Regions from separate parts of the Ferrovibrio sp. GW821-FHT12E11 genome, predicted to be linked through region 2. Evidence: predicted binding sites of a transcription regulator. Region 2 holds the regulator's gene; the other holds the start of a gene.

The links. The regulator PhoB, encoded in region 2, activates phosphate uptake and scavenging genes when phosphate is short. The targets are predictions, from matches to a motif close to TNTCATAAAACTGTCA.
Region 1: a site for PhoB is predicted at 2,001-2,016, ahead of AC1ROT_RS09920 (CHAD domain-containing protein). Genes of this name have one in related genera too.

The regions. Positions count from the first base shown of each region.
Region 1 covers NZ_JBXAQG010000001.1:2,001,901-2,006,950, reverse strand. Annotated here, with positions in the region: gene AC1ROT_RS09930 (PAS domain S-box protein) at 1-10, shown strand, start outside; gene AC1ROT_RS09925 (GNAT family N-acetyltransferase) at 15-1,736, opposite strand; gene AC1ROT_RS09920 (CHAD domain-containing protein) at 2,077-3,525, shown strand; gene AC1ROT_RS09915 (phosphodiesterase) at 3,568-4,392, opposite strand; gene AC1ROT_RS09910 (ABC transporter ATP-binding protein) at 4,417-5,050, opposite strand, start outside.
Region 2 covers NZ_JBXAQG010000001.1:3,486,735-3,499,997, forward strand. Annotated here, with positions in the region: gene hrpB (ATP-dependent helicase HrpB) at 1-768, shown strand, start outside; gene AC1ROT_RS17335 (response regulator transcription factor) at 825-1,817, shown strand; gene soxZ (thiosulfate oxidation carrier complex protein SoxZ) at 1,818-2,147, opposite strand; gene AC1ROT_RS17345 (thiosulfate oxidation carrier protein SoxY) at 2,150-2,608, opposite strand; gene AC1ROT_RS17350 (TerC family protein) at 2,697-3,347, opposite strand; gene hutG (N-formylglutamate deformylase) at 3,508-4,314, shown strand; gene AC1ROT_RS17360 (ATP-binding protein) at 4,311-5,729, shown strand; gene AC1ROT_RS17365 (PstS family phosphate ABC transporter substrate-binding protein) at 5,879-6,922, shown strand; gene pstC (phosphate ABC transporter permease subunit PstC) at 7,015-8,397, shown strand; gene pstA (phosphate ABC transporter permease PstA) at 8,390-9,724, shown strand; gene pstB (phosphate ABC transporter ATP-binding protein PstB) at 9,773-10,570, shown strand; gene phoU (phosphate signaling complex protein PhoU) at 10,591-11,310, shown strand; gene phoB (phosphate regulon transcriptional regulator PhoB) at 11,307-12,029, shown strand; gene AC1ROT_RS17395 (MlaC/ttg2D family ABC transporter substrate-binding protein) at 12,103-12,720, opposite strand; gene AC1ROT_RS17400 (ArsR/SmtB family transcription factor) at 12,884-13,263, shown strand, end outside.

The DNA.
Region 1 (5,050 bases), 1.5 Mb from region 2:
GGAAGACTGACCGATCACTCGGCGGCATCGCGCCGCGCGACGGCGCCGGTTTCCTTCCAGGTGACGTTATAGAGGTCGAAGCGGCGGTCCTTCAGATTCTGCACCGTGCCGCTCTGCCGGGCCGCCGCCAGACTGTCGAGCTGGACATCGGCGATGGCCACCATTTCCACATTCGGCGTGGTATCGGCGGCGATGCCGTCACGGGCGAAGGCGAAATCGCAGGGCGTCAGCACGCAGCTCTGGGCATACTGGATGTCCATATTCTCCACATTGGGCAGGTTGCCCACATTGCCCGCCATCACCACGTAGCACTGGTTCTCGATGGCGCGCGCCTGGGCGCAGAACCGCACGCGCTGATAGCTCTGGCGCTCGTCGGTGCAGAAGGGCACGAACAGGATCTGCGCACCCTGGTCGACCAGATGGCGCGACAGTTCGGGGAATTCGGCGTCGTAGCAGATCATCACGCCGATCGGGCCGAAATCGGTCTCGATCACGTTGGAGGTGTCGCCGCCGGTGATGTTCCACCAGTAGCGCTCGTTCGGCGTCGGATGGATCTTGCGCTGTTCGTGCACGGCGCCATCGCGCAGGCAGACATAGCAGATGTTGTAGACATGGCCATCGGCCGGATCGCGGGTTGGATGCGAGCCGCCGATGATATTGATGTTGTAGCTGACCGCCAGTTCGGTAAACAGCGCCTTCAGCCGCTCGGTATAGCGGGTCAGTGCGGCGACCGCCTCGGCGGCCGGCGCGTTGCGGTTCTCGATGGACAGCAGCTGCAGGGTGAAGAGTTCGGGGAACAGCACGAAGTCGGCTTTGTAATCCGCCACCACATCGACGAAATACTCCACCTGCTTGGCGAATTCCTCGAAGGACGCCACCTGGCGCTGCTGATATTGCACGGCGGCGACGCGGGCGGTGCGCGCCCGCAGGGCTGGCTTGGCCGGCGCGTCATGGGCTGTATCGCCGAATTCCGGATTGCGCCAGATCATATGCGTGGCATGGCCGCGCGATTCATGGTCGGTGTCCATGTAGCCGCGCAGCACGCCCAGCGGCTCGAAATTGTTGCGCAGCTGGAAATTGATCACCGGATCGCGCAGGCGGCCGCTCTGCACCAGCTCCAGGTATTTCTCCGCCGATCGCAGCTGCATCCAGCGGCGATGCAGGCCGGGCATGCGGCCGCCGAAGACAATGCCCTTCAGATGCAGATGCTGGCAGAGCTGGCGGCGTGCATTGTAGAGGCGCTGACCCAGACGCAGGCCGCGATAGTCGGGATCGACGCAGACCTCCAGGCCATAGAGCCAGTCGCCCTGGGCGTCGTGACGTGCCGCATAGCCGCGTCCGGTGATGCTTTCCCAGTCATGGGGTTTCAGCACCAGCTTTTCAGCGATGCGGAAGGTGGCGCAGTAACCCACCACCACCTCGTCATAGACGGCGACGAACTGGCCTTCGGGGAAATGATGCTGATGGCCGCGCAGCTGCGCCGCGGTATAGGCGCCGTCCGATCCCATCGCGGCATAGACCTTGCCGGTGAGGGCGCGGATGCCGGGGATGTCATGGGGCGTGGCATTGCGCAGCACCAGGCGCGGCTTTTCCACGGGCCCGGTTTTCGCCCCCGTGCTGCCTTTGGCCAATGCACTGCCTTTGGCCGATGCGCTGCTTTTCGCCGGGGCGCTGCGTTTGCGCGGCGTGGTCTGCTGCAGGGGCTTGGTCTTGGCTTTGACGGAGGGTTTGGTCATGACGGACTCGCTTGGGGAGGGACGGAAAGAAACGCCCCAGGCCCTAGGCAAATTCCCCGGGCAAATTCCGGTCACGGTGTCGCAGCGGCGTAAAATCCGGCGACGGGATATATGGATATATGCGGGGGCTGAAAATAAAGGGCCGTCCGACGGTCTTGGGGGGAAGACCTGTGCCGGACGGCCCGGCAGGCTGCGAAAGCTGCCTGAACCACACTTAAGCCGATAAAAGGGGCGGAATTGAGGCATGGGTCTGCGAGGCTGCGGTTTCGCAGAACTGTAACAATCGTAAACGCCTGAGTTGTTTGACTTTTTCGCCGACGCTCCGATAGAGTCCGCCGCCATGAGCGAACTGCCCGCGCTGCTGCGTCTTGGCCTGGCCCCGGGCTCGCTGACCCGTATACGCAAACATCCCCTGCTGAGCGGCCTTCGCGGCCGCCGCGTGCAGTCCGATCTCCGCCTGCTCGATACCGCCGATCGCCGATTTGCGGCCGATGGCTGGCTCTGTCTCGGCCTCGAGGATAGAGCCGGGCTGCGTCATGCCATGCTGCCAGTCGCGGGTCATGCGACGGGCGATGCACCGGCGGTGGCCGGTGAACTGCAGATCCTCGCCACCGGCACGCTCAAGGGCCAGGCCTGGGCGCTGGAACGCGACGGCCAGAGCCTGGAGCTGCAGGTGCATGGCGTCACGCTTGGCCGCGGCAAGCAGCAGGTGGCTTACGAGGCGCTGGTGCTGCAGGGCGCTGCCGATTCCGCCGCCCCGGCGCTGCATGCCATCGCCGCCGAACTGGGGCTCGATTGCGATCTGCGCTGGAGCGGGGCCGCGCCGCTGGTGCAGGCCGCCGCCGACCTCGATCTGGTCGAACCGCTGCCGCTGCGTGCCGCGGCTTTCGAGACCGGCCTGAGCGAAGACTCCGATACCGCCGCTGCCTTTGTCGCCATCGCCCGGCAGTGCCTGGCGCAGTTCGATGCCAATCTGCTGCCGGTGCTGCGCGACCGCGATGCGGAAGGCGTGCATCAGATGCGGGTGGCGCTGCGCCGGCTGCGCTCGGCGATTGCGCTGTTCGCCGATCTGCTGGATGCCGACCGGCTGTCGCCGCTGCTCGACGATCTGCGCTGGCTCAACGGGCCGCTTGGCCGCAAGCGAGACATTGATGTCTTCCTCGCCGAAACCCTGGTGCCGCTGCAGCGCCTGCCCGATCCGGCACGCGGATTGCAGCATCTGGCCGTGGTGCTGGAGGATCGCCGCACCGCCGCGCAGCAGGCCCTGCAGGCCGCCCTGCTGGCGCCGCGCACCGCCAGCTTCCGTCTCGGCCTGGAGTGTTTTCTCGATGCGGTGCTCGACGGCTCGGCCGTCACCGCGGCTGATATTGCGGCAAAGCCCGTCTCGCACTTCGCCGCCGCGCTGCTGCAGCGGCGTCGCAAGAAGCTGCGCAAGCTCGGCCGCGACCATGCCAGCCTGGAAACCGAGGCGCTGCACGATCTGCGCATCCGCGCCAAGAAGCTGCGCTATGCGGCGGAATTCTTCCGTAGCGCCTTCAGCCGCAAGGAAAGCCGCCGCTTCAGCGTTGCGTTGGCCGAGCTGCAGGATTGCCTGGGCGCTCTGAATGACGCCGCGGTGGGCAGCCGCCTGATCGAGAATATCCTCGCGACGCCGGACCGCGACCCGGCAGCGGCGGCGATCGCCGCCTGGTTTGCCGGCCGCCAGCAGCTGCAGCTCGCCCATCTCGGCGATGCCTGGAACGCCTTCGACAGGATCAAGCCGTTCTGGAAGGACGCGCTGGAAGATTAAGACGTGGATAGCCGGACTTGTTCCTGGTATCCACGTCTTCTCTCAGTCGATCAGCCTGCCGTCCGGACCGTGGAAGGGATGCGGGCCGTCATAATCGCCGATCGCCACCGTATGACTGACCAGTTTTCCGTCATTCCACCAGTGCAGCATGTAGCCCGGTGGCTCCATGGTGAAGCGGCTCGGCGCCGCGTCATCGATATCCAGCGCCACCTGATGCGCCGGGCTCGGGCAGGTCAGCGCGCTGCGGCCGCCGACATCGGCGCGTATCGTGCGATGCAGATGGCCGCAGAGGATCAGGCGGATCTGGCTGTGCTGCGCGACGATGGCCTCGAAGCCGGCGGCACCTTTCAGGCCGATCTTGTCCATATGGCCGATGCCGGTCTGGAACGGCGGATGATGCATCATCACCAGGGTCGGTGCATCGGGCTTCTGCCGCAGGGCTTCATCCAGCCAGGTCAGCCGCGCATCGCACAGCTCGCCACCGCCCTGGCCGGGGATCAGGGTGTCGAGGCCGATGATGCGTAGCGGATAGTCGCCCTCGATCACGAACTGCAGGAAGCTGCCGCGTTCGCGCGGCAGGTAACCGCCGCCGGCGAAGGCGTCGCGCATCGCATCGCGTTCGTCATGATTGCCGGGGATGGCGATGATGCGCTGGCGGATCGGTGCCAGAATGGCTTTCAGATGGTCGTATTCCTCCGGCCGGCCGAGATCGACCAGGTCGCCGGTGAGCAGGATCAGGTCGGGCTGCTGCTTCAGCGTGGCCAGATGGGCGACGCAGCGCTCCAGCATCGCGGCGGTATCGACCTTGCGATAGGCCAGCTTGCCCGGCAGTTTGATATGGGTGTCGGTGATCTGGGCGATCAGCATGGGCGCTGCTCCTTACGCTCGTCCTTACAGAACCAGTATACCGCGCGGGTCGATGGTCAGGCCAACCTGCTCGCCATGGCTGAAATCGCGGCGCGCCGTGCTTTCGATCACCAGCGGCTGTTTCTCGCCGACATCGACAAACAGCCGCGTGCGGTCGCCGAGGAAGAAGGCGGCCGCGACGGTGCCGTGCAGACCGGTCTGCTCGCCGGCTTCGGCGACCCGGATATCCTCAGGCCGGAACAGGATTTCGGTGACATGCGCCGGCGCCTCGGCCCAGGCAAGGTCGCCGGCGCGGCAGGTGAAGATGCCGTTGCGCGCGGCGCCGTTCAGGCGATTCATGGTGCCGATGAAATCGGCGACGAAACGCGTGGCCGGTTTCTGGTAGATGTCGCGCGGCGCGCCGATCTGGGCGACGCGGCCATGCTCCATCACCACGATTCGGTCGCCCAGCGCCATGGCCTCGGCCTGGTCATGGGTCACGTAGATCGCGGTGATCTTCAGGCTGCGCAGCAGCGTGTCGATCTCCAGCCGCAGGGTATCGCGCAGCTTGGCATCGAGGGCCGTGAGCGGTTCGTCGAGAAGCAGCGCGCGCGGCCGCACGGCGAGCGCACGGGCGAGCGCGACGCGCTGGCGCTGACCGCCCGACAGCTGGTCGATC
Region 2 (13,263 bases):
GAAATCGAGGGTCAGCTGGGCGCCGCCATCGTCACGCGGGAAACCGTGGACTGGGATGAGCGCAGCGAAGCAGTGCTGGCGCGACAGCAACGCCGGCTGGGTGCACTGGTGCTACGCGAAAAGCCGCTGCGCGATCCTCCGGCCGAGGCGATTCGTGCAGCCCTGCTGGAGGCGATCCGTCGCAAAGGCCTTGCCGCGACATTGCCGTGGACTGATGGCCTGCGGCAGTGGCAGGCCCGCATTGCTTTGCTGCGCCAGTCCCTGGCAACGGCGGCCGACTGGCCCGATATGAGCGACGAAGCCCTGGCCGAACGGTTGGATGGCTGGCTGGCGCCGTATATCGAAGGCCTGACCAAGCTGTCCCAGCTGTCCGGGATCGATCTGCACGCGGCCCTGACCGCACAACTGGACTACACGCAGCAGAAACGGCTGGATGCCGAGGCGCCTACCCACTGGCGCGTGCCGTCCGGCTCGAATATCCCGCTGGACTATACATCGGGCGCGGTGCCGGTCCTGGCCGTGCGCCTGCAGGAAATGTTCGGCCATGCCGATACGCCGGCGATTGCCGGGGGCAAGGTGAAGCTGTTGCTGCATCTGTTGTCGCCCGCGCGGCGGCCATTGCAGGTGACCAGCGACCTCGCCGGTTTCTGGCAGTCGAGCTATCGCGCTGTGCGGGCAGAGATGCGCGGCCAATACCCCAAACATGACTGGCCGGAAAATCCGCTGGCGGCCCAGCCGACAGCGCGGGCCAAGCCCAGGCCGCGCTGATCCTCGCACGCAGGCAGACGCTTGTTGTTGTCACAACCTCTCCGTAGGATCGCGCCATGCCTGCGGATCCGCGCAACGAGGTACGTATACTATATGGCGATCCCGCCCCGGGCACGCGGTCGCTGTACCGTCAGGCGCTGTTCAGCGCCGGCTATAACAATATGCGCGAATTCGACAGCCTCGAAGGCTTCACCGACCTGCTGGCGGTGGCGCATCCCGATCTCATTTTCATGGATATCGCCCTGCCGGGCGGCAATCCCATACAGCTTGTGCGCGACCTGCGGCTCGGCCGCCTGGGCGTCAATCCCTATATGCCGGTGATCCTGACGACCTGGGAAGCCGAGCAGTCGATTGTGCGGAAGATCGTCGATTCAGGCGCCGACGACCTGCTGATCAAGCCGCTGTCGATCCGCGCGCTGCTCGAGCGCATCGAGACGGTGGGCATGAACCGCAAGCCCTTCGTCGTGACCTCCGATTACATCGGGCCCGACCGGCGCAAGGCGGCGGCCCGCGACAGCACAGTGCCGCTGATCGAGGTGCCCAATCCGATTCGCGCCAAGCTGCGCGGCGAACCGATCGATGCGCGATTGCTGCAGCAGGCGATCATGGCGACCAACAATCAGGTCAATCATCAGCGCCTGCGCGCCTCGGCTTTCCGCATCTCCTTCGTCGCGGAGCAGATCGTGCCGCTATACAAGCAGCAGGTGATGCCCGATGACGCCACACTGACCATGCTGGCGGATCTCATCGTTTCGGCCGAGGAGATCCGACGCCGTGTCGCCGATACCGAATATGCCCATGTGGCGCAAATCTGTGATCGCCTGTTGCTGCCGTCGCGCCAGATGCTGCAGCAGGGCGAGGATTTCGTGTTTTCGTTCGAGTGGCAGAAATCTTTCGACCTGCTGAAGACGCTGGCTGATGCGGTGCTGGCCTTCTTCAATCCCGATCGGGATGCGTCGGCACTGGCGGGCGAAGTGGCTATTGCCATCGACCGCTTCCGTGCCCGCAAGGCGGCCCGGGAGGTCGGCGAAGCGCCATCGGCGCAATAATCAGCCGACGGTGATGGTCTGGCTGGCGCGGTGCGTGGCGCCGTCGTCATCGATCCAGGCAAAGTCCAGCCGGCCGCTTTCCATGCAGCGCAGATGGAAATTGATTGCCGGATTGGCGGCCACAGCGCCCTCCAGCCTGGCATCAAATACCGGCTTGCCGTTGAAGGTGACGATCATGCGGTTGACGATATTGCGCGGGACCAGGCGGCTCTGCTCGTCCTTGCGCTGGCCGGATTCCATCGGATGCGAGACCAGAGTCTTGATCTCGATGATCTCGCCCTTCTTTGCCGTCTGCGGCACGCGTATGCGCGGTTTGATATCGGTGGCCATGCTCAGCTCCCGCAGCCGCCGATGGTGACGATCACCTGGCGCGTCGCAATCCAGGCGCTGCCATCGCTCATCTGTGCCACCGCAATCACCGTCTGGCTTTCCGACAGCCTGATGCGCAGATACACCTCCGCCTTGCCGCTCAGGGGGCTGAGCGCCATACTGATCACGCCCGGTAGTGGATTGCGATCAGCCAGCACATGAATAGCCGTGACATGATCAGTCTCGGTCATCGGGCTGTCGATGCTCACCGTCAGCGGCACGGTATTGCCGTTCTCGGCCACCTCGGGCGTGCTGATACGCACGCGGCCGGGTTTGGGCTCGGTCTTCACCAGGTCGGACAGCAGCTTGCGGGCGCTGTCCGGTGTAGCGGCGGCTTCCTGCGGCAACATGGTGATGCCCAGGGTGCCGAGGCCAAGAGTGGTGACGGCCTGACGCCGGCTGAGGGTCTGCGGATCGGTCATGGCTTCAGTATATAGCGCCAATCATGCATAAAAAAATCCGCACCGTCGTTAAACGGTGCGGATTGTGTGTGAAACGGCTGGTGCTGCCTCAGCCGCCAGTCAGGCCGGGAACGAAAGGCGCGACCTGCAAACCGCCGTCCCAGATCATCTTGAGCGCCACATAGGCGATGATGATCAGGCCGACATAGGCGATCCAGTGGTACCGGTCGAGCAGACGGGCAATGAACTTGGACGCCACGGCCATCAGCGCGATCGACAGGACCAAGCCGAAGCCGAGGATGTAGGGATGCTCGCGCGCCGCACCGGCCACCGCCAGCACGTTGTCGATCGACATCGACAGATCGGCGACGATGATCTGGATGACCGCTTCGCGCTGGGTCTTTGGCGCCGGCTTCTCGGCTTTCTCCTCGTGGCTGCCTTCCTTGGCGGCCTTGGCCTGGGCGCGCAGCTCGCGCCACATCTTCCAGGCTACCCAGAGCAGCAGGATGCCGCCGGCCAGAGTGAGGCCGATGATCTGCAGCAGCTGCACGGCCACGCTAGCGAACAGGATGCGCAGCAGGGTGGCGGCGAGAATGCCGTAAACGATGATCTTGTTGCGCAGCTCGGCCGGTAGGCCGGCGACAGCCATGCCGATGACGATGGCGTTATCGCCGGACAGGATGACGTCGATCAGGATGACTTGCGCGAAGGCGCTGATTTCGGCTGCCGTGATCGTGAAGCCCAGGAGGGTGATATCCATCGAACTGCCTTGATTTGCCTGGCGGGTAAGAACGAAGCGGCGCACTCTAGGGGAATCCCATGTCCGGCTCAAACATGAATTCTCCATGTCAGCCGGATGGTGCCTTGGCGCGCCCGTGGCGCTTTGTTACCTATGTCTGCCCCTCATTTCCAGTCCTGCTATGACCGAAAACAGCGCTCTGTACGATATGATCCCCGGCCAGACCCCGTTACTGGTCAATATTCCCCATGCCGGGCTGCAGCTCAGCCCCGGTCTGGCCGGACGTCTGACGCCATCGGCCCGTCGTCTGGCCGACACCGACTGGCATGTGGAGAAACTGTATGCCTTCGCAGCTGCAGCAGGGGCAGGGCTGATGGTAGCGACCCATTCGCGCTACGTGGTCGATCTCAATCGAGACCCGGATGGGCGGGCGTTGTATCCCGGTGCCGACAATACGGAACTCTGCCCGACCGGCGGTTTCGATGGCGCGCCGCTTTACCGGGACGGCCAGGCGCCGGCCGCGGCCGAGATCGCAGAACGCGCCGATGCCTACTGGCGGCCCTACCATGCCCGGCTTGCGGCGGAGCTGGCGGCGATCCGGACGCGTCACGGTTACGCCATCCTGCTCGATGGCCACAGCATCGTCAGCGAAGCACCGCGCTTCTTCCAGGGTAAGCTGCCCGACCTCAATCTCGGCACCAACGAAGGCCGCAGCTGTGCGCCCGACCTCGCCGCTGCCGCCTATGGCGTGTTGAGCGATGCCGCCGGTTTCACCCATATCCATAACGGCCGCTTCAAGGGCGGCTATATCACGCGGCAATACGGCCAGCCCGCGAACGGCCTGCATGCGCTGCAGCTGGAAATGGCGCAGAGCTGCTACATGGACGAGGCGGATCTGGAGCGCTGGGATGCCAAGCGCGCGGCACCGTTAATCGCCGTACTGCAGGGGCTAGTGGATACGTTGCTGCGCTGGCGGCCCGCAACATGAGTGGAAGCGGCGACAAGCAACTGCCGAAGATGCGCTATCCGCTGATGCGCTGGCTCAGCCTGTTCCTGATGCTCGGCGTGCCAGTGACGGCGGTGCTGCTGCTTGGCCGGCTGAACGATGCCGTCTCGCCGCTGGGCTTCTGGGCTCTGCTGCTGGCGCTGCTCGGCATCATGGCGATCTTTGCCGGCTGGCATACCATTGCTGCCTGGCGGGTGCTGCGCAGCACCGACGAGATTGTCGGCGTGGAGACCCGTACCGGCAGCGACTGGGGCGCGCTGACCATGATCGGTGAACTCGGCGTCACCGTCGAACGCCTGCGCCACACGCTGCTTGACGAACAGGGCCAGGTGGCACTGCAGAGCACCACTGCCGATGCCATCCTCAACGCGCTGCCCGATCCGGTGCTGTTGCTTGACGGTAGCCGCAGCATTGCACGCGCCAACTTCGCTGCCCGCAAATTCTTTGGTAACGATATCGTGGGGAACGACCTCACCGTGGCCCTGCGTCATCCGATGGTGCTGCAGGCAGCCGATGCGGTGCTGGGCGGCGAGACCGGCATGGCATCGGCCGACCTGACGCTGCCGGTGCCGGATGGCCGCAGCTTCTCGCTGCGCGTCGTGGCCCTGCCGGCAGCGCGCGAGGATGCGGTGGCCGTGCTGGTGATGCATGACCTGACGGCCCTGCGCAAAGCCGAGAAGATGCGGGCCGATTTCGTCGCCAATGCCAGCCACGAGTTGCGCACGCCGCTGGCCTCGCTGGTCGGTTTCATCGAAACCCTGCAGGGCCCGGCCAAGGATGACGAACCGGCGCGCGTCCGCTTCCTCGGAATCATGCGCGACCAAGCCGGCCGCATGTCGCGCCTGATCCAGGATCTGCTGTCGCTGTCGCAGATCGAGATGCGCGAACACGATCATCCATCCGAACCGGTTGCCCTGGCGCCGTTGCTGCGCGATGCCGCGGCCGCACTGGAGCCGCAGGCCAGGGCGAAGAATATTCGTATCGCTCTGCAGCTGGACGATGGTCTGCCGCCTGTGCGGGGCGCGCGCGACGAGCTGATGCAGGTGTTCCAGAATCTGATCGACAACGCGATCAAATACGGCCGACCCGACAGCGCCGTGACGGTTCGTCTGGCCCGGGCGGCGAGCGGTGAAGGGATCGAGGCGGGAATCCGCGACGAGGGTGAGGGCATCCCGCGCGAACATCTGCCGCGCCTGACCGAGCGATTCTACCGGGTCGACTCGGCCCGCAGCCGGGATCTCGGCGGAACCGGCCTCGGGCTGGCGATCGTGAAGCACATTGTGAACCGCCATCGGGGCCGGCTTGTCATTGAATCCGAACTCGGGAAAGGCAGCGAATTCATCATTCGTCTGCCATCTGTTCCCTATTCATCTGAGACAAGCGCCAAACCGGTCTAGCACTGTCACACGAGTGCAATATAACTGAAATAACCATGTCACCCGGTCGCCTTAGGAGTCGCGGCCACCGGATGAGACACGTTCTGAGGCCCCTCATTCGGTGATCCGCGGCGCAGACCTGCGCCATGCCAACCACGATGAGGTATACCGTGACCAACAAGGCTCTCCTTCTCGCCGGGCTCGCCGCACTGGCGTCTCTCGGCCTCGCCGAACCGGCCGCTGCGCAGCAGGCGCGCGATCAAATCCGTGTTGTCGGCTCCTCGACCGTTTATCCCTTCACCACCACGGTGGCCGAGCGCTTTGCCCAGTCGGGCGGCTTCAAGGCCCCGATCGTGGAAAGCACCGGCACCGGCGGCGGTATGAAGCTGTTCTGCGGCGGCGTCGGCACCCAGCATCCCGACATGACCAATGCCTCGCGCCGCATGACCAAGGCCGAGTTCGATGCCTGCGCCACCAACGGCGTGAAGGACATCGTGGAAATGAAGGTCGGCTTTGACGGCATCGCCGTCGCCCTGAAGAAGGGCACGCCGGACATCAACCTGAAGCGCGAAGACATCTGGCTGGCGCTCGCCGCCCAGGTACCGGTGAACGGCCAGATGGCGCCGAACCCCTACAAGACCTGGAAGCAGGTCAATGCCAGCCTGCCGGATTGGAAGATCGAAGTAATGGGCCCGCCGCCCACCTCCGGCACCCGCGACAGCTTCGTCGAACTGGTTCTGGATGTCGGCTGCAAGAAGTTCCCGGAAGTGAATGCCATCGCCGATGCGAAGGCGAAGGCTACGGCCTGCGGCAAGATCCGTGAAGACGGCGCCTTCATCGAGGCTGGCGAGAATGACAACCTGATCGTGCAGCGTCTGGCCTCGGGTCAGCCGGGCCTGATGGGTGTGTTCGGCTTCTCCTTCCTGGAAGAGAACATGGACAAGCTGCATGGCGCCAAGGTCGACGGTATTGACCCGACCTTCGACACCATTTCGGATGGCAAGTATCCGGTGTCACGCCCGCTCTTCGTCTATGCGAAGAAGGCCCATATCGGCGTCGTGCCGGGCATCAAGGAATTCCTCGCCGAGTATGTCAGCGACCGCGCCATGGCGCAGGGCGGCTACCTGGAGAAGAAGGGCCTTGTCGCCATGCCGAAGAAGGAGCTGGACAGTGTCCGCTCGCAGGTGACCGGCCTGACCAACCTGTCCATGTAAAGACGGCTCCGGCGGCCGGGTTTCCGGCCGCCGGTTCTTTCGATCGACTGAATTTCTTATCGCATTTACTGAATTTTTCGCCGGGGAATACGATGTCGCTGTCGTTGCTGTTCGTGGTTCTCATCGGCCTGACTGTCGCCGGTTATTATCTGGGCAAGTCCCGCGCGCTGGCTGCGGCCGGCGGTAAAATCCGCAACCTGCACTCCCTGCCGATGTTCTACGGCTGGTATGTCGTGATCTGGTGCGGCCTGCCGGCGCTGCTGCTGTTCGGCATCTGGATTTCGTTCGAAGATACGCTGGTGCGCCAGCTGGTGGTTGCCGAACTGCCCGAGGCGGTTCGCCGCCTGCCAGTCGACCAGCTCGGCCTGGTGATCTCCGACATTCGCAACATGGCCTATGGCAACATTCCGCTGGACAAGGCCGATGCAACGATCCGCCCGGTGGTTGAGCATTACATCAGCCTGCGCCAGATCGGCACTACGGCTCTGTGGGTGATCGTTCTCGCATTGGGCATTGCCGGCCTGCTGTTCGGCCGCAGCCGTATCGCGGCCGGTTTCCGGGCACGCAACCGCGTCGAGCAGGTGGCCAATGTGCTGCTGATCGTCAGCTCGACCCTGGCGGTCATGACAACGGTGGGCATTGTGCTCTCGCTGGTCTTCGAAGCGATGCGGTTCTTCGCGGCGGTTAATCCTTTCGAATTCCTGTTCGGTCTCACCTGGTCGCCGCAGATGGCGATCCGTGCTGACCAGGTCGGTTCGTCGGGTGCTTTCGGCGCGGTGCCGCTGTTTGCCGGTACCCTGTTGATCGCCGCCATCGCCATGATCGTCGCGGTGCCGGTCGGCCTGATGGCCGCCGTCTATATGGCGGAATATGCTGCACCCAGGGTGCGCGCCTTTGCCAAGCCTGCCCTGGAAGTGCTGGCCGGCATTCCCACCGTGGTCTACGGCTTCTTCGCCGCCCTCACGGTGGCGCCGTTCATTCGGGATATAGGTGAGAATATCGGCCTGGCGGTCGCCTCGCAGTCGGCGCTCGCCGCCGGCCTCGTCATGGGCATCATGATTATCCCGTTCGTTTCCTCGCTGTCGGACGACGTGATCAACGCCGTGCCGCAGAGCCTGCGCGATGGTTCTTACGGACTCGGCGCCACGCAGTCGGAAACGATCAAGCGGGTTATTCTGCCTGCCGCGCTGCCGGGCATCGCGGCGTCGGTCATCCTTGCCTTCAGCCGTGCGCTCGGCGAAACCATGATCGTGGTGATGGCGGCCGGCCTGGCTGCCAACCTGACGGCGAATCCGCTGGCAGCCGTCACCACGGTAACCGTGCATATCGCCTCGCTGCTGGTTGGCGACCAGGAATTCGACAGCCCCAAGACACTGGCCGCCTTCGCCCTGGGTCTGGTGCTGTTCATCGTCACGCTCAGCCTGAACATCGTTGCCCTGCGCATCGTCAAGAAATACCGGGAACAATATGACTGATATTCTCGCCGATACTGTTCCGAATGCGGCGCCGACTGCCGTGTCGCCCGGCATACACATGACCGAAGAGGCCAGAAGCCGCCTCAAGGCCCGTTATGCCTCTGAGCGCCGCTTCAAGCTGATCGGTCTGGCCGCCATCCTGTTCTCGCTGGCGGCGCTGGTGGTCCTGCTCGTCACCATCGCCTCGAACGGCTTCACCGCGTTTCAGCAGACCCATATCCGGCTGGATCTGCAGCTGAGTGCCGAACAGATCGCGCCGGTTGGTACCACCGATACCCGCAAGATCATGCAGGGCAATTACGGCGGCATCATCCTGGAGACGCTGCAGAAGAAGTTTCCTGAGGCGCAGTCTCGCGGCGACCGCCGCCGTCTGCAGGCCTTGGTCAGCTCCGGCGCAGAGCCGCAGGTTGCCCGCATGGTGGTTGCCGATCCGACCCTGATCGGTCAGACCATCAAGGTCTGGCTGCCGACCTCCTCGGATATCGATGTCTTCGTCAAGAAGCAGGTCGATGTCAACGCACCGGAAGACCAGCGCCGGGTCAAGGACAACCAGGTCCGCTGGATCGAAACCCTGCGGTCGACCGGCGATCTGGAACTGCAGTTCAACACCCGCTTCTTCACCGGCGCCGACAGTCGCGAACCTGAACTGGTCGGTGTCTGGGGCGGCGTGGTGGGATCGTTCTTCACCCTGATCGTAACCCTGGTGGTCGCTTTCCCGCTGGGCATCATGGCGGCGATCTATCTGGAAGAATTTGCCCCGAAGAACCGTTGGACCGAAGTCATCGAGGTCAACATCAATAACTTGGCTGCCGTGCCATCCATCGTTTACGGCCTGCTTGGCCTGGCCGTCTTCATCGGGTTCTTCGGTATGCCGCGATCGGCGCCGCTGGTCGGTGGCCTGGTGCTGGCGCTGATGAGCCTGCCGGTGATCATCATCGCCTCCCGTGCCGCCCTGCGTGCCGTACCGCCCTCGATCCGCCAGGCCGCCATGGGCCTTGGCGCCTCGCCGCTGCAGGTGGTGCTGCATCATGTGCTGCCGCTGGCCATGCCGGGCATTCTGACCGGCACGATCATTGCCATGGCCCATGCGCTGGGCGAGACCGCGCCGCTGCTGATGATCGGCATGGTCGCCTTCATCGTCGATATCCCGGCCACACCGGTCGATGCCGCCACCGTGCTGCCGGTGCAGATTTTCATGTGGGCTGACAGTTCGGAGCGTGGCTTTGTCGAAAAGACTTCGGCAGCCATCATCGTCCTGCTGGTCTTCCTGTTGCTGATGAACCTGGCCGCCATTTTGCTGCGCAAGAAATTCGAACGCCGCTGGTAGGCCTGACGCGTGAAGCCACACCCCAATTCGGAGCCATAAGGATTTTTCATGCAGAACGGTAATGGCGTCGATCTCCGCCAGTCCGAGATCGAAATCAAGATGGTGGCGCAGAAAGTCGGCGTCTTCTATGGCGAGAAGCAGGCGCTGCGCGACGTCGACCTCAATATCCCGGCCCGCGCGGTCACGGCGCTGATCGGCCCGTCGGGCTGCGGCAAGTCGACCTTCCTGCGTTGCCTCAACCGTATGAACGACACCATCCGCGACTGCCGCGTGGTTGGCGATATCCGCCTCGACAGGCTGGATGTCTACGACAACAAGGTCGATGTGGTACAGCTGCGCGCCCGGGTCGGCATGGTCTTTCAGAAGCCGAATCCCTTCCCGAAGACGATCTATGAAAACGTCGCCTACGGGCCGCGCATTCACGGCCTGGCTGAAAGCAGCGAACATCTCGACCATATCGTCGAGACTTCGCTGAAACAGGCCGGCCTGTGGAAGGAAGTCGGCAATCGCCTGCAGGAATCGGGTACCAGCCTGTCGGGCGGCCAGCAGCAGCGCCTATGCATCGCGCGCGCCATTGCCGTGGCGCCAGAGGTGATCCTGATGGATGAGCCCTGTTCGGCGCTGGATCCGATCGCTACCGCACATATCGAAGAGCTGATGGACGAACTGCGTGAGCAGTACACCATCGTCATCGTCACCCATTCGATGCAGCAGGCAGCCCGCGTCTCGCAGAAGACTGCCTTCTTCCATCTGGGCAATCTGGTCGAGACCGACGATACCAAAGTGATTTTCACGAACCCCAAGGATGAACGCACCCAGGGGTATATTACCGGCCGCTTCGGCTGATCGCGAAAGAGGACAGTCCAATGCCGCAACATATCGTCCAGAGCTATGACGAAGAGCTGAAAAAGCTCTCCACCCTCATCGTGCAGATGGGTGGGCAGGCTGAGTCGCAGCTGTCCAGCGCCGTCGAGGCTGTGGTGAAACGCGACAGCGAACTGGCCAACGCCGTCGTGCTCAATGACGCCAAGATCGATCTTCTGCGCAATCAGGTCGACGATTTCGCCGTTGAGCTGCTGGCCCGGCGCCAGCCGCTGGCCAATGACCTGCGGGTGATTGTTTCTGCGCTGCGGATTTCCTCGGAGATCGAGCGTATCGGCGACTATGCCAAGAATGTCGCCAAACGCGCTGTGGCGCTGAACCAGGCGCCCCTGGTGCGTCCGGTACACGCCATCCCGCGCATGGCGGCGTTGGTCCAGGCGCTGATCAAGGACGTGCTGGACGCCTATATCACGGCGGATGCAGCCAAGGCCGATGCGGTCTGGGCCCGTGATGAGGAGGTGGACGAGCTTTACACCAGCCTGTTCCGCGAGCTGCTGACCTATATGATGGAAGATCCGCGTTCGATTACCAGCAGCACACATCTTCTGTTTATTGCCAAGAATATCGAGCGCATCGGTGATCACGCCACCAATATCGCGGAGCTGATCCATTACACGGTGACGGGCGAAATGCAGAAGGAAGACCGTCCGAAGGGCGACGATACGGCTTATGCCGTGGTGAATGCGCCGGGAGGCCAGCGATGAATATTGCAATCAAGCCGCGCGTCCTTGTCATCGAGGATGAAGCCGCGCTGCTGGCACTGCTGCGCTATAACCTCGAAAAGGAAAATTACACCGTCGACGAGGCGATGGACGGCGAACAGGCTCTGCTGAAGGTGGCCGAGCATATGCCGGACCTGATTCTGCTGGACTGGATGCTGCCGCGTCTGTCCGGCCTGGAAGTCTGCCGCCAACTGCGCCGCGATCCCAATGCCCGCAACGTACCGATCATCATGCTGACGGCGCGGGGCGAGGAGGCCGACCGCGTGCGTGGCCTGGATGCCGGGGCCGACGATTATATCGCCAAGCCATTCTCGCCGAGCGAGTTGCTGGCCCGCATCCGCGCAGTGCTGCGTCGCATCCGGCCGGCGCTGGCAGAGGAGGTGCTGACCTATGGCGGCCTGGTGATGGATATCGCCACCCACAAGGTCACGCGCAACAGCCGCGACGTGCATCTTGGCCCGACGGAATTCCGCCTGCTGCGCTATTTCCTGGAGCATCCCGGCCGCGTGCTGTCGCGCGACCAGCTGCTGGATGCAGTCTGGGGGCGCGACATCTATGTCGAACAGCGTACCGTCGACGTGCATATCCGCCGACTGCGCAAGGCGTTGAACGGGAATGGCGAAAGCGACGTGATCCGCACCGTCCGGTCGGCCGGCTATGCGCTTGAACTATCCTCTGCCACCGCGGCCGCCATGGCCTGACAAGATCTCATGGGCAAAGAAAAAGCCGGCCGCTTCGCAACGGCCGGCTTTTTTGTCTCTGCCGCGGCGCGTTTTAGCGGCGGCCGATCTGCTTCTTCATGGCGGCAAACAGGGCGTCCACCTTGCCGCCGTTATTCTGAATGACGGATTCGAACTGCTGGCGCTGGGTGAAGGCCATCGACACGCCTTCCACCACCACATCGGTCACCAGCGGTTTGCCGTTCTTCTCGTGCGTCTTCCATTCGACACGGATCGGCGGGCCGTTCGGGCGGACGATCACGGACTCCACCACCTGTTCACTGCCGGCAGATTTGACACCATCGCGGACATCGAGGGTCTCGCCGTTATATTGCGACAGCAGCTGGGAATAGACCTTCACCAGGTAATCTTCGAACAGGCTGTTGTATTCTTGGCGCTGCGCATCGGTCAGGCCGCGGTTGTAGCGGCCGAGGCAGAACTGACCGACCGCCTCAAGATCGAGATGGGTGCTCAGCAGGGTGCGAACCAGCGCTTCACGCTTTTCCGTCGTTAAAGAGCGATCGCCCAGCGCCTTCATGGTGTCGCCGCCGGTCTCGCGAATGAATTGATCGGCCGCTGCTGCCCGGACTGGGGCAGCGGGCAGGAGGGTGGCCAGCGCCAGGATGGCACCGGCAAGGATCGCGAAACGACGGGAAAGCAGGGCGGTCGGCATGGGGAATCCCGGCTAAGAGGCGGAAGGGAATAGTTTTTTCGCTGGTAAATGCGGCATTAAAGCGGCCGAACCATAGCCTGACGGGGGCGGGAAGGCGATGATTCTTTTTTTACAGGGTAGTTAGCTCTACACAAATACATAAAGATATGTTTATATAATTCGCATGACTATGGAGTCGCCCCTGACCCTCGATATTCTGATGGCCGCGTTGCGCGCCGCGGCCGAACCCACACGCCTGCGCCTGCTGGCGCTTTGCGCCCAGGGCGAACTCACCGTTTCTGAACTGACCCAGATCCTGGGCCAGAGCCAGCCGCGTGTCTCGCGCCATCTGAAGCTGCTTTGCGAGGCGGGCTTGCTGGAACGCGTGCCGGAAGGCACCTGGGCCTTCTACCGTGTTGGCGACCGGCTGCCCGGTGCGCCGCTGGTGCGTGCTGTGAGCGGCCTGTTGCCGCCCTATGATGCCACGCTGGCGCGCGATGCCGAACGTCTTGCTGCCGTGAAGCGGGCCCGTGCCGAGGCCGCCGAGCGCTATTTCCGCGACAA